DNA from 2 places in the Mesorhizobium sp. WSM3866 genome. Region 2 is predicted to be linked to the other one. Evidence: riboswitches for the same ligand, from Rfam matches in the RefSeq annotation. Region 2 holds a riboswitch; the other holds the start of a gene.
The links. A riboswitch is a leader RNA that binds a small molecule or an ion and turns the genes downstream of it on or off. The one in region 2 is predicted to bind thiamine pyrophosphate.
Positions count from the first base shown of each region.

Region 1 (7,648 bases), on a different contig from region 2:
ACTGCCACCCTTGCGCGCTGGCATGCGCCATCGCCGCCTCGTTGCCGTTCACCGTTTCCTGGCGCACGCTGGCATCGTCTAGTCCGGCGACCCAGCCGCTGCGGATATAGTCGGTGAGCGACACAGACTTGTCGATCGCCACGCCATCGAAGCGGATGGCGATGTCGCCCGGACCGGTCGCGGTCACCGCGGCCGCCGAATTGTCGATGACGAAACCCTCGGGCACCGAGAACGACACGCCAAGGCCGGGATGCAGGAAGGTCTGGCCGCGCACATAGCCCTCTTCCGGCGTGTCGCCGTAGAGCAGCCCGTCTATGCCGGCGAGAAAGGCATCGCGGTCGCGCGTGCCGACGCCGGGCGGTCCGAAGTTGCGGGCGAGCCGCTGCGCCAGCTCGATGCGCTGCGGCGTGTTGGGATGCGTGGCCAGGAAGTCGAGGCTGGCATCCGTGGCGCCGCTGACCGAGCGGAAATCGGTATAGGCCGACATCGACTGCAGGAAGCGGCCGGCCGCGTATGGATCATAGCCCGCCTCGCCGATCGACTTGATGCCGATCGCGTCGGCCTGCAGTTCCTGGTTGCGCGAAAACTGCGCAAGCCTCAGCTTGCCGCGGATGAGCGCGGCCTTGGCCGTCGGGCTGTCGCCGAGCACGTCGGAGACGACCTTGGTCGCCAAGCCTTCCTCGGCCTCGAGCTGCTGTCGCTGCAGGCCGTGATTGGCGGTGACGTGGCCCATCTCATGCGCGATGACGGCCGCAAGCTCGGAGGAGTCGTTGGCCAGCGCCAAAAGCCCGCGCGTGACATAGAGATAGCCGCCCGGCAGCGCGAAGGCATTTACGTTGGGCGAGTTGAGGATGGTGATGCGATAGGTCTGGGTCGGATTGGCCGAGACCACCGTCAGGTTGCCGACGACCTTGGCCACCATGCGCTCGAGCTTCGGATCGGAATATTCGCCGCCATAGGTGGCGAGAATCCGCGGATGCTGCGCTTTGGCCATTTCGGCCAGCCTGGCATTGGCGACGACATTGTCGACGGTGATCGGCTTGTCGGAGGGCTGGAAGCCGGACTCCTGCACGTCCGGCGGCGTGAACATCTGGCAGCTCGCCAGCGCCACGGCAAAGCCGGCCATCGCGAAAAATCGCGCCAGCGGCTTAGTCCATACCCTCTCGATGCCGGCTGTCAGATCGGCTTCCTTTCGTAATCTTTCGGCAAATCACGGCCCACCCGGACCAGCATGGCCGGACCTAGCCACACTCCCCCGGACAAGGCAAGCAAACGCCTGATCACCCGCAACCGGTTTGGCCGTAAATTATGTCCGCTTCCGGGCAATGTGTTCTCATCCGGCAACGCTACCGCCTCGATCGCCGATATAGCGCCGGAAGGCCTCCGGTCCAGCACCGTCGAAGAAATCGGCGGCCGACCCTGTTGCCGCGACCCTGCCCTCGTCGACGAACGCGATCCGTTGGCCGATGCGGCGCGCGTCCTGCGGCTGATGCGTGACGAAAAGCACGGTCATCTGTCGCTCGGCGTGGATGCCGGCCACGAGATCGAGCATGTCTTCGCGCAGCGCCGGGCCGAGCGAGGCGAAAGGCTCGTCGAGCAGAAGCACCGGACGGTCCCGTATGAGCACCCGCGCCAGCGCGACGCGCTGCCGCTCGCCGCCGGAAAGCTCGCTCGGCAGCCGCTTTTCCTTGCCGGCGAGGCCGACACGCCCCAGCGCGTCCGCGACCGCGCGGTGGTCGTCGGCCGTGAGCTTGAGCGATGGCGAGCGGCCAAGCCCGACATTGCCCTCGACCGAAAGATGGGCGAACAGGTTGTTTTCCTGGAACACCATCGACACCGGCCGCGCCGAGGGCGGCGCATTGTCGACATCGATCCCGCCGATCAGCACCTTGCCAGCATTTGGTGATTCGAAGCCGGCCACCAGATTGAGCAGCGTCGACTTGCCTGAACCGCTCGGCCCCATGATGGCGGTGATCCTGCCGGCGGCGAATTCGACATCGAACCGGAAGGATGCCTCGCCATAGCTGAAGGATACGCCGTCCAACGTGACGGCCAGGCCCTTCGTGGCCGCGATGCCATTATTATCCCTCGTCATGCCTTTGCCTCCCGCCCCAGCCAGTCGGCGGCGACAACCAGCAGCAGGCAGACGAGGCCGAGCAGCAAGGCCAGCCCCGCGGCGTCGGCGGTCCGGTAGCTGCCCATGCGCGCGAGTAGAAGATAGGGCAAGGTCTGGACGGAATCGCTGCCGAACAGTGCGATCACGCCGAGATCGCCGAGCGACAGCGCCATGGCGAACGCAAAGCCGGTGGCCAAGGGCCGCCGCAGCGACGGCCAGTCGACCAGCCGCAGCCGGTTCCAGCCGGAAATGCCGAGCGCCAGGCAGAGTCGCTCGTGGCGCTCGCTCGCCGCATCATAGGCAGGGCGGACGGCGCGAATGGCGAAAGGCATCGCCATCACCGCATTGACCGCGACGACCATGACGGGTGCGATGGCGAACACATCGGTGATGTTGCGCAGAGCCAGGAACCAGCCGGCGCCGATCACGATCGGCGGCACGACCAGCACGAAACCGGCGCCGGTGTCGGCGGCGTGTTCGAGCAGCGACATGGCGCCGCCCGCGCGGCGCCTCAGGGCCAGTGCGCGTCGGGCGGCGATCAGCGACAGCGACAGCATCACGCAAAACAGCGCCGAGAGAAAGGAGAGCCCGGCGCTGGTGAGCGTCGCGCGGCGCACGGCGTCCTCGCCGGCCAGCCGGCCGAGATCCGCCTCCAGCCCGGCGAGCACGGTCGCCGCCATCGGTGCGGCGACGAACAGCAGCGCAAGCACGATGAGGCCGGCGTTCAACACGGCCTCGGTGGTGCTGGTCGCAAGATAGCGGCGTGGCGCTACCGGCAGATTCGCATCGCCGACCGTGTTGGCGCCGAGTCGCGTCAGCATGGCGACCACGACGAAGGTCAGCACGATCTGCAGAAACGTTAGTGTCACGGCCCGCGCGGGATCGAAATCGAAGCGCAGCGCCTGGTAGATCGCGACCTCTAGCGTCGTCGCCGCCGGCCCGCCACCCAGCGTCAGTACGATTGTGAAGGAGGTGATGCACAGCATGAAGACCAGCCCGGCGACCCCCGGCAGCACCGTGCGCAGCGCCGGCCATTCGATCAGCCGGAAGGCCGACCGAGCGTCCATACCGAGCTGGCTCGCCAGCCGCCACTGGTCGGCCGGCACGGTGCCGAGCGCCTCGAGGAACAGCCGCGTGGCCAAGGGCAGGTTGAAGAAGACATGCGCGACCAGGATGCCGGAAAGGCCGTAAATGCCCGGCCATTCCCCACCGCCGAACGTGCCGAGGATGCCGGCAAAATAACCGGCATGGCCGTAAAGCGCCAACACGCCGAGCGCGGCGACGATAGCCGGCAGCGCCAGCGGCACCGTGAACAACTGCAGGATCAGGCGACGTCCGGGAAAGTTGGTGTGCCTGGACAGGGCGCGGCCGACGAACACTGCCGGCAAGACCGAAAGCAATGTCGACAGCAGCGCCTGCCAAAGCGTGAAGCGGGCGACGCGGAGCAGATAGCTGTCGAAGGCCGCGGCAGCGCTGGACGGACCGCTTGCGCCTTCGAGGATGAGGCCGGCGAAGGCGCCGCCGATGAGCAAAGTAATGGCGACAAGGGCGATGATGCCGGCAGTGATGCGAGGGTCAGGGCGCGGCGTGGATTGCACGCTGCACCACGTTGGCTCGAGCTAGCGAACGCCGCGTTCCGTCGCGCCCCCCCCTGTCTTGCCGGACATCTCCCACTCTAGGAGGGAGATTGGCAGCTTTGCCGCTCTTCCTACACCGTCGGCGGCTAGCGAAATCACCGATGACCGCGAATTTCCCCCTTTGCGGGGGAGATGGCCGGCCGGACAGAGGGGGGTGCTCAAGCGCCATCCTGCGTCCTACTTGCTCATCGCCGCCAGCCATTCATCCACCCAGGCCTTGCGGTTGGCCGCCACCTCGTCCGGGCTGAACAGCAGGGTTTTGGTCGGCTTCACCAGCTTTTCGAAGGCCGGGTTGAGCGGCTTGTCGGTCTTGCCGGCCGGGAACATCCAGTTGGTCTCCGGGATGATGTCCTGGAACTTGGGCCCGGTCATGAAGGCTATGAATTTTTCCGCCAGCGGGTTCTTCGCGCCGGTTTTGGTGATGCCGGCGACCTCGATCTGCAGATATTCGCCCTCCTCGAAGGACGCCGCCTGATAGCGCTCGGTGTTCTCGGCCACCATGTGGTAGGCCGGCGAGGTGGTATAGGAGAGAACCATCGGCGCCTCGCCCTTGGTGAACAGACCATAGGCCTCGCTCCAGCCCGGCGTCACGGTCAGCACCTTCGGCTTCAGCTTGGCCCAGGCTTCCGGCGCCTTGTCGCCATAGACCGACTTGACCCACAGCAGCAGCCCGAGGCCCGGCGTCGAAGTGCGCGGATCCTGGATGATGATCTTGTCGGGGCCGGCGCCCTCGACCAGTTCCTTCAAGCTCTTCGGCGGCGTCTTCAGCTTTTCGGTGTCGTAGACGACGGCGAAATAGCCGTAGTCGAAAGGCACGAAAGTGTCGTCTTTCCAGCCGCCGGGCACATTCAAATCGGCCACCGCGCCATGCCGCGCGAATAGGCCGCTCGCCTTGGCATCCGCGGTCAGGTTGGTATCGAGGCCGAGCACGACATCAGCCTTGGTGCCGGCGCCCTCCAGCTTGACGCGGTTGAGCAGTGCCACGCCGTCGGCAACCGAGACGAATTCAAGATCGCAGCCGCATTCGGCCTCGAATTCCTTCCTCACCGCGGGCCCGGGACCCCAGTCGGCGGTGAAGCTTTCGTAGGTGTAGACGGTAAGCTTGTCTTTAGCCTCGGCAGGTCCGCCTGCCAAAAGCGAAACAAGGCCGACTGCAAGAACAAGGTTGGACAATAGCGAGCGCATCGGCGCCTCCTTCGTTCGCGTTAAAGGAATTGAGGCGTCGGATGGTCCGAAACGTCTAATCCCTCCGCCGGTACAAACCGGATCAGGTTCAGCGGGTTGGCTTTGTGCCTCTCAGCCGGTTCGCAAAATCAGCGTCCGGCACCCCGTTAGAGCATTTCGAGACATAGGCCCGGCCGATGCGGCGCGCAAGCGGAAGTTTCCTGGGCATCCATCAGGGTTCACCGCGGTAGCGAAGTGCGATTCCGTTTGGACGCGCCCGCTTCCGTTTCGTTGGCCGGGCTGGTAAGGGCGACGGCCATGGGCACATTCACCATCCTGCTTGGCGGCGATCTCGTCCGCACGCCTCGGCTCGATCGCCAGATCGAAGGCTCCCGCATCATCGCCGCCGATGCCGGTATCGGCCATGCCGATATGCTTGGCCTGCTGCCGGAGCTCTGGGTCGGAGATTTCGACTCGGTGCCGGCGAGCCTGCCGGAGAATCTGGCCGCCGTGCCGCGCAAGATTTTCCCGACCGAGAAGGATATGACCGACGGCGAGCTCGCCATTGCCGAGGCGCTGGCGCGCGGCGCCACCAGCCTGGTGCTGGCCGGCGCCTTCGGCGGCAAGCGCGCCGATCATGCCTTTCTGCATTTGGCTCTAAGCGTGCGGCTGGCCGAGGCGGGCACGACCGTGCTGCTGACCAGCGGCGCCCAGGAGGGCGTGCCCATCCTGCCGGGCAAAGCCGGCTTCGACTACGCCGAGGGCACGCTGTTCTCGGTGCTCGGCTTCTCCGACCTCGCCGGCCTGACGGTCTCAGGCGCCAAATGGCCGCTGGACGGTGTCGAGGTGGCGTTCGGCTCATCGCTTACCATATCAAATGAGATCAAGGGTCGGCTCGAGATCGCGCTCGAGCGTGGCCGGGCGCTGCTGCTCGCCCACCCCTATCCTCTTCCCGAAAGCTGACATGGCCCCGCCTCTTCTCAATCTGGATGGCATAAAACTGACTTTTGGCGGCACGCCGCTGCTCGACGGCGCGGCACTGAGCGCCTCCGCCGGCGAGAAGATCGCGCTTGTAGGCCGCAACGGTTCGGGCAAGTCGACGCTGCTCAAGATCGTCGCGGGGCTGATCGAACCGCAGGACGGCGAAGTATTCCGCCAGCCCTCGGCAACGGTGCGCTACCTGCCGCAAATGCCCGATATGGATGGCTTCGCCAGCGTGCGCGCCTATGTCGAAGCCGGCCTCGGGCCGGCCGACGACCCGCATCGCGCCACTTATCTGATGGAGCATCTCGGCCTGACCGGCGAGGAGCGGCCGAACGACCTTTCCGGCGGCGAGGCGCGCCGCGCAGCACTCGCCCGCGTCATGGCGCCGGAGCCCGATATCCTGCTCCTCGACGAGCCGACCAATCATCTCGACCTGTCGGTCATCGAATGGCTGGAAGAAGAGCTTGCCCGCACCTCGTCGGCCGTGATCCTGATCTCGCACGACCGCCGCTTTCTCGAGCGCGTCTCGCGCGCCACCGTCTGGCTCGACCGCGGCCAGACGCGCCGGCTGGACAAGGGGTTCGCGCACTTTGAGGAATGGCGCGACCAGGTGCTTGAAGAGGAAGAGCGCGAACAGCACAAGCTCGGCCGCCAGATCGTGCGCGAGGAGCATTGGCTGCGCTATGGCGTGACCGCCAGGCGCAAGCGCAACATGCGCCGGCTCGGCGAGCTGCAGGCCATGCGCCAGCGTTTTCGCAGCCATCGCGGCGCCGAGGGTTCGGCGACGATGGTGGCAAGCGACGCCGCTGAATCCGGCAAGCTGGTGATCGAAGCCAAGGGCATCGAGAAGAGTTTTGGCGACCTCACCGTGGTCAAGGGCTTTTCGACCCGTATTCAGCGCGGCGACCGCGTCGGCCTTGTCGGGCCGAACGGCGTCGGCAAGACGACGCTTCTCAAGATGCTGACCGGCGAGCTGCCGCCGGATGCCGGCACCGTGCGGCTCGGCGTCAATCTGGAAATCGCAACGCTCGACCAGAAGCGCGAGGCCGTCGACCCGCAGGAGACGCTGGCGAATTACCTGACCGACGGGCGCGGCGAGAACCTTGTGGTCAATGGCGAGCAGCGCCACGTCGTCTCCTATATGAAGGATTTTCTTTTCAAGCCGGAGCAGGCGCGCACGCCGGTGCGCGAGCTTTCGGGCGGCGAGCGGGCGCGACTGCTGCTGGCCCGGGTGCTGGCGCGGCCGGCGAACCTTTTGGTGCTCGACGAGCCGACCAACGACCTCGACATGGAGACGCTGGAGCTGCTGCAGGAACTGGTCGCCGGCTTTGCCGGAACGGTCGTCCTGGTCAGCCACGATCGCGATTTCCTTGACCGCACAGTCACCAGCGTGATCGCGCCCAACGGCGCCGGACGCTGGATCGAATATGCCGGCGGCTATTCCGACATGCTGGCGCAACGCGGCGGCTCGAAGCTGGAGGAGCGCAAGGCAAGGCCGAAAGCTGAAGCGAACGAAGCGACGGCCAGGGCCGAACAGACCAGCGCTAAAAGCCCGGCCAAGAAGCTCTCCTTCAAGCAGAAATTCGCGCTGGAATCCCTGCCGAAGAAGATCGAGGCGGTGAGCGCGTCCATCTCAAGGCTGGAGAACAATATCGCGGATCCGTCCTTCTATGAGCGCGATCCGGTCTCGTTCCAGAAGACCATTGCGGCGTTGGGCAAGGAGCGCACCACGCTGGCCTCACTTGAG
Region 1 covers NZ_NSGC01000002.1:476,062-483,709, reverse strand. Annotated here, with positions in the region: gene CK222_RS06580 (M48 family metalloprotease) at 1-1,126, opposite strand, end outside; gene thiQ (thiamine ABC transporter ATP-binding protein) at 1,334-2,095, opposite strand; gene thiP (thiamine/thiamine pyrophosphate ABC transporter permease) at 2,092-3,714, opposite strand; gene thiB (thiamine ABC transporter substrate binding subunit) at 3,931-4,938, opposite strand; TPP riboswitch at 4,981-5,094, opposite strand; gene CK222_RS06555 (thiamine diphosphokinase) at 5,236-5,880, shown strand; gene CK222_RS06550 (ABC-F family ATP-binding cassette domain-containing protein) at 5,882-7,648, shown strand, end outside.
Region 1: linked by a shared signal. The riboswitch ahead of thiB (thiamine ABC transporter substrate binding subunit) and the one ahead of CK222_RS33185 (phosphomethylpyrimidine synthase ThiC) in region 2 are both predicted to bind thiamine pyrophosphate.

Region 2 (7,648 bases):
TCGTGCATTGGGACCTGCCGCGCCGGTCGACTTCGAGCAGCGCGAAGCCCGCATCACCGGTAGGCGAGGCTATGCGTACGTCCCTCTCTCGCGAATATCCATGCCGCGGCGGGCCTCGAGGCGGCGCTTGACGGAAGGAGGGCATGGGTCCTGCGCTGCCGCGCCCCCTGCGCACCGACACCGAGACCTGCCTGCGCATCGGGGGCTACATCCGTTACGACGTCGGCTTCGGCGATGTCCGATCGTATGACGGGGCAAGAACCACCGATGTGAGAACTGGCGAGGTTCAGGGCACCACAACACGCGTTTCACGTTCAAAACTTGGACGCGCCAGGAGACCGAACTCGGCGCACTGAGGACCTACACTGAAAACCGCGTGAATTTCGGCAACCGCAACGCTTATCCAGGCCCGGACAGTCCTCAAAACTATGGCTTCAATAGCGGCGTCAAATTGACTTCCGCCTGGTTCCAGCTTGGTGGCCTCCGAGTTGGTAAGGACCATTCGCCCTTCGACACGCTTACAGGCTACGCCGGACCTCATCAACGTACTCGTTCCGTACGGCGACTTCGATACCAACGTGGCCCAGTATTACTTCGATGCCGACAATGGCCTTTCGGCTCTGGTTTCACTTGAACAAGGGTCGGGTGTAGTCGGTACTAACCACAGCCATGTCCCGCACGTCGTCTTCGGCGTAAAACAAACGCAGGGCTGGGGCGCGATCACCAGCGTAATCGCTCGTGACAGCAACTACGATGCTTTGGGCGGCAAGATCCGCGTCGATGTCAATGTCACGGATGTGCTGTCGCTATTCGGAATGTTCGGCTATGGCTCCATTGGCGTTATCAACGATGATCCAACCAGTGCAATCGCCGCTCACGGTCGCGGCTTCTACAAAACTTGGAGCGGCAACTGGGCCTTCTGGGCCGGCTCCACTCACGCACTCGACGAGAAAACTTCGTTCAACCTTCAGATCTCGGGCGGTCAGTTCAAGAACTATGGTGTGGCCGCAAACGTCGTCTACACGCTCGTTGCCGGTTTCACGGCGACGGTCGAAATCGACTACGGCCACTACGGCATCGGCATGGTCGACCCTTCGAACGTGAATTCGACGAAGGCTGACAAAAAAGATTGCCTCGGCGGCATCCTCAGTTTCCAACCGGTCATTCTAATTGAATGAACTCTCGGTGGTCGATTGCGCGACTAGACTTTCTCGCCAGCTTGGCGACCATGCCCTTGCTCGAAAGCGAGCGCGGCTACAACACCACAATCGCTGCACCCCAGATCGCACTCAACCGGACGATGATCTTTGCAGAGAGCAACTTCGTGGCAGCACCTCTCTCTATCGGTTTACGCATCGGCGGTGCGGCCGAGTTCGGAGGATTGCGAGCCAGCCCGAATTTTGCTCGCTCGAAAGGCTTGGTTGAGCTTGCAAAGGCTTATCTCCCGGCCCTGGATGGTCCCGGCGGCATGGTGTGGAGCGGCCACCGGCCCGCGACCCCGGATACCTTACCGGTCATCAGCCGCTCCGCGACCGATGCTCACATTCTGTATGTGTTCGGGCACGGTCACCTGGGCCTCACACAAGGCCCGACCACGGGCAAACTGGTTGGCGATCTGCTGTCTGGGCGTGACCCGCCAATACCACTCGAACCCTATACAATCGAGCGCTTCAGTGCCGCCGGGCGGACAAATAGTCTTTGAGCCAGGCGATCCGGAATGTCGCGATGCATTTTGCGTAAGGGCTTTAGTGACGATTGGAAGCGTTGATGATCGATGAGGTTAAGTAAGCCGATTCCTCTTCACTGCGCTTGACGAGATAGGGCCCGCCTGTCCAACAGAGGCAGTCACCAGGGGGTCCCGGCAAGGGCTGAGATACTGCTGGTCGCGGCGCAGTGACCCGTTGAACCTGATTCAGTTCATACTAGCGTAGGATGGTGCAAGCGCTTCGCGGGGTTTACGCCCGAGGTCCTGTTTCGAGCAGGGCGACCAAAGCGTCTTTTCATCCTTCCGGCACAGAGCTGGGTCTCCAATGCATGAGCAAAGGAGCCTCAAGAGATTGCCCTCACCCCCGCCGTGTCGACGGGACCACTGCCCACCTCGCGAAAATCCACAAGCCCGGTGCCATCCACCCGCACATCAGGGTGCCGATGCGGGAGATCTCCCTCCATCCGACGGCCGGCGAGCCGTCCGTGGCCGTTTACGATCCGTCCGGCCCGTACACCGACCCGGCAGTCGAAACCTGCATCGAAATGGGCCCTGCCCGCCCATGCCAGGAATGGATCATGGCGCGCGGCGATGTCGAGGCCTATGACGGCCGCCATGTCAGGCCGGAGGACAATGGATCTGCGACGGGCGAAAGCCTGACGCTGGAATTTCCGATGCGCAACCGGCCGCTGCGAGCGAAGTCCGCCAAGGCCGTGACGCAGATTGCCTATGCGCGCCGGCATCATCACGCCTGAGATGGAGTTCGTCGCCATCCGCGAGAACCTCGGCCGTGAGCAGTTGCGTTCGACACTTCAACGCGATGGCGAAAGCTTTGGCGCCGCGATCCCTGACTTCGTCACGCCGGAATTCGTGCGCGACGAGGTGGCGCGCGCCCGCGCCATCATCCCGTCCAACATTTACCACCCGGAAAGCGAGCCGATGAGATTATCGGCCGCAATTTCCTGGTCGAAGATCAACGCCAATATCGGCAACTCCGCCGTCAGCTCGTCGATGGCCGAGGAGGTCGAGAAGATGGTGTGGGCGATCCGCTGGGGCGCCGATACGGTGATGGACCTCTTGACCCGGCGCAACATCCACAACATCCGCGAATGGATCGTGCGCTCCGAAGCGAGAATGGCAGGGTGCTCGCTTGATGCGGTCACGGGTGCCGAATCGAGACTCGCCGTCAACAGCTTCGACACGGGGCGGCCCTGAGCTGCTTGAGCGGGCGAAGGTTCGATAGCACCCGCCGAAGTGAGGCGGTCAGTACCGCGGATTGCGCGTGAATGCATCCAAAACGTGAATGTTCGTAATTGAAGCAATCGATTTCTCTGGTCGACGGATGATGAATATGAAGGCGTCACGAGGCCGAGGATGCGATCTGGATACCCAGGCCACCAGAGGGTCGGGGAAGCAACAACCACGTATTGGCGCAGATAGCTCGGACCAGGTGAGAATGGCCGCTACCAACCGCATACCGCCGGTGAGGACAATGACAAGCTCAGCGGCGGTCCCGACGAGGATGTCGTCTGTGCGCCGACATGAAGCGCTGCGTGACGCGCTGGTCGTATGCCGAGTTGTTCGGGGTAGTTGCGATCATGTTGCCACATCATGGTGGTTGCGAGCGCAGTTCCCGCCATGCCAACCGCAAATGATAAACTTAGTTCACGTCCAGGAGCGAAAGCAATATGCATCGTCGTAGTCTGATCAAAGGGTTCGTTGCACTCGGCGCGTGTCCCATTTGCGCTGATGCCGCGGGGGCGGCGAGCACCCATTGGGGATATGCCGGCCCGGCCGGGCCCGAACACTGGGGCGATCTGGATAAGACAAATTTCGTCTGCTCGGCGGGCACACAGCAATCGCCGGTCGATATCAAGGGCGCGGTCAAAGCGGATATTCCGCGCATCGCCATAGGTTGGCACAGCGGCGGCGGCAGGATGGTGAACAACGGCCACACCATTCAGATCAACCTGCCGCAAGGCAGCACGCTCACTCGAGGGGATCGTGTGTATGAGCTGCTCCAGTTCCATTTCCATGCGCCAAGCGAGCACCACGTCGCGGGCAAGAGCTTCCCGATGGAAGCGCATTTTGTCCATAAGGACACCGACAGCGACACTCTGGGTGTGCTGGGCGTTTTTCTAGTGCCAGGCGACACAAATGCCAGCTTTGCCAGGCTTGCTGCAGCATTTCCCGCAACATCAGGCGAAGAGGCAGCCGTCGACGAGGTCGACCCGAACGGGCTTCTGCCGGCTTCGCTTGGCTACTGGACATATGAAGGATCTTTAACGACGCCGCCATGCACCGAAAACGTCGACTGGATGGTGGCGACGGAACCGGTTGAGGTCGACCCAGCGGACATCAAGCGCTTTACCTCGCTCTATCCCCGGAACGCGCGCCCTATCCGTTCGCCCAATCGGCGCTTCATCCTGGGCCTCCCCTGAGGCCCCTGCCGCCGTGAGGGAGCGAAGCGCCGCCTGCGCGGAGATTCATCTGCTTCCAAGATCGTAAGGCGCCCGTTGGGCGCTCATTCTGGTCCTGGAAGCGGACCATGACCAAATTCGGCAACGGTGTTTAAGCCGTCCAAGGAGAGAGGTAGGTGTGGCTTTCCTGTTCCAGCAGCATCCGGCCGCATACCGAACCCGGGTGGCGCCGGAATTCTCGTCGGACCGCCGCCAGGCGGGCACGACGGATCAAACGCCGTTTCCTTGGAAAACATGGCTCAGTTCCGATAAGGCAATTCTAATTGGCCTAGCCGCCTCGGTTGCGCTCTTGGTCGGAACCCAGTGGCAGGCTCCCGAGATCAACGACGCGGTCCTAAGCCAGCTGCGTACTATTCAGATCAACGATGCATTGCTCCAGCGGGACGTCGCTCGCGCGCGAACCGATATGGCATTGGACTTCCGTTCGGTTGCGTCTGCGGGACAGGCGCTGCAAAGCGACGTCGAAAACTTGCAACACCATTTGGAGATTTCGCCAGATGAGAGCTCCAGGGAATCCGCACTGCTCGCGCAGCTTAAAAACTCGATCAAAAACACTGAGGCGGCCATCTCAGCCTGGGTCAAGCAAAATCAGCTCATGAAAAGCTCTGTCGCAGACCTTGCTCGCTCGATTTTTCTCCCTGGAGAGGGCAGGCTTGAACTTTCCAAGCTAGTGCTGTGGCTCAACCTCGCATCACATATGGATCATCCTCTCGAGCGATTTGCCAGGCAGGCCCGGGCTGCCGCGGATGTTGTGGGCAAGGCCGGCGCTGCGGTGTCTTCCTTATGGAGGTTGGACCAAGCTGCCAATCAGATCGCATTCCTCGACACGTCCTCCAAGGCTGCCGAGCTGGAGCGAGAGCATCTGAAAGGCTACAGCCTGGCCAGCGCGCAAGCGCAGCGTGCGCGACTTTTCTTTGGCTTGCTGTCCATATGCATCTGCTTGTTTGCGATCATTCGATCCTCCAGACGGCGTCTGCGGACGAACCGACTGAAAAGGCGGTTGGAGCTTGAAGAGGCGATGAGCGAGATCGAAGCTCGCTTCAACGACAGTAGAGCAACGAACGACGGGGCGCGCTTTTCCACCGAAGCAGCGCTCAGATTCGTTCAACGCGTTTTCGATGCGGATCAATGCGCGCTTGCTCTGGTTGATCCGAGCCTCAGCATGCATACTGAGTGCTTTGTGGCAAACACGTGCATACCCGTCTGGAACCTCGCCCTTATTGATGAAGTCGTTTCACTTGTCTGCGCCGGACGGCCAGTGTTTCGCGTAGTTCCTGCGGCCGAAGTGGTTCGGACCGCCATAGGCACTTCCGGTGTTTGTCAAATTGTTGCTTGCAGGGCCTCCGCTCAGCAGGCTGCGGTTTGCATCCTTGTTTTTGAACGAGCTCGCTCACTCCCCTCAGCTGACGACCTCCGGGTTCTTGGCAGTGCTATTGTGCGTTTGAGCCACCATCTTGAGATGCAACGTGTAAATGCCGAACGCGACCTTCTGGTGAGTCGATGTGAGCATTTGGAAAGGCTAAGGACCGTCGGCACGATCGCAAGCGGTGCCACACATGAGTTCAACAATATTTTAGGCGCAATAATCGGATATTCAGAGGTTGCCCGAGGTCTTGTACGTCGTCCCTCTAGAATTCGGAACCACATCGACCAAATCATCTTAGCTGGACACCGAGCCAAGCTGATCGTTGACCAGATCTTGTCACTCAGCCGAAATCAAAAGCGCGTGGCAGCGCCTATCAGCGTCTCCGAGATTGTTATGGGTCTTGCGCCATTGCTGCGGGTTACAGTTGGTGCGGGTATTCAGTTGAACTTCAAGATCGACGAGTGGCAAACGGTGGTCGAGGGGAGCCCAACCGAGATACAGCAGATCCTTATGAATTTGTGCAAGAACGCGTCGGAGGCTGTCTTGAACCAGGGCCGTGTCGAGATTAGCGTTTCTCGCGCCCAGGTGTGCCAAACAAAGCCGCTGGCTCAGGGCACCTTGAGACGTGGAGATTACGTTCTCCTCTCCATCAGCGACGATGGTCCAGGAATTGCAACTTCGATACTTCCGCGTGTCTTTGAGCCCTTTTTTACCACCCGCTCTCGCGTCGGCGGGACCGGGCTGGGTCTTGCTGCGGTTGACAGGCACGTGAGCGCGCTCGCAGGATGCCTCGACGTCACCTCGGCTGTTGGCCGAGGTACCCGCTTCGATATCTACTTACCGGCCTCCGAGGAGGAGCCAGTCAGCGCTGACATCGCGGTCGGCCCATACGACGGATCACTTGGCAGCGGAGAAATCATTGCAGTCGTGGAGCGCGACCCAGCAGAGTTGGAGACCTACACGAAGAAAATCGCCGCGCTGGGTTATAAGCCGGTCGGCTTCGCGACCTTCAAAAGCCTTTGCGGCTGGATCGAGAGTGGGAAGGCAGCCGACCTGCTGATCTTGGGTAAAGCGCCTTTCCTCGAGCGAGTACAGGCCGAACCCATATGCCCCACCCTCATGGCGGTGCCTGTCATAGTCGTCGGTGAGATCGACCCCATGCCGGTCACATTTGATAATCAGGCCTTCGTCTTTTGGTTATCGCAGCCTGTCTCGTCCCGGACAATGGAGCATGCGGTTCGTACCATGATGATGGCATGATGCCGCCGACTTGTTCAGGCTACCCAAGCAATCTGACAAGCCCCGTCAAAAGAGATATCGATGCAGAACAAATGACGCGTCTCGTCGCCGACTTATGGATCTACGTTATTCCAGCCTTAGTGCTTGTTGAGAAGGTCGGCTACTGTCTCTCCCCGTCGACGGGCATCGGCGGCGAGCCATACCTCTCCCACCTCATACACGTCGCCTTGGGTACGGAACGGTACAATGACGTCAATAGCAGCCGATAGCATGTCCAGAAGCGTGCGGTCTTCCACAGCGGCTCCTTGCGCGCTGCTCTTGACGAGTGAAAAGAGCTTTTTAAAACCTTGGACCGGATCAGCCCCATGAATCGTTGATATCGATCCCGCATGGCCGGAGACGACTTCGCTAAGGTAGGCCCAAGCAGCATCATCGCGCATTTCGCCAAGCAATATTCGATCAGGGCGCATGCGCAAGCTGGCTTGCAATAGCTGCTCGGCTGTCACCGTACCAACGCCTGCTCGGTCCTTCGGATAGAGTAACCGGACATGGTTCTCGTGTGGGATTGCAAGTTCGAGCGTATCCTCGATACTGATCAACCTCTCTTGCGGGGGTATAGCGTCGATCAGAGTCTTGCTCATTGTCGTTTTGCCGCTTCCAGTAGGTCCGCAAAGCAGCATCGTAAGTCGCCCGCAAACGCAGGCCCGCAGAAATTCCTCCAAGTCACCATGGTCGTAGTGCTGAAGAATCGTTTCGTCCTGCCGCTCCTGGCGCTCTTTTCTTGACCGCCATTGATTCCAACGCGAGTATTCGTAGCGAGAAGAAACTTCCTTGAGTTCGGTCACACGACTTGAGGGA
Region 2 covers NZ_NSGC01000018.1:63,073-70,720, forward strand. Annotated here, with positions in the region: partial or broken gene CK222_RS27890 (porin) at 180-1,178, shown strand; gene CK222_RS27895 (FAD-binding oxidoreductase) at 1,235-1,702, shown strand; TPP riboswitch at 1,841-1,951, shown strand; partial or broken gene CK222_RS33185 (phosphomethylpyrimidine synthase ThiC) at 2,031-2,830, shown strand; gene CK222_RS27905 (carbonic anhydrase) at 3,394-4,146, shown strand; gene CK222_RS27910 (ATP-binding protein) at 4,304-6,811, shown strand; gene virB11 (P-type DNA transfer ATPase VirB11) at 6,928-7,648, opposite strand, start outside.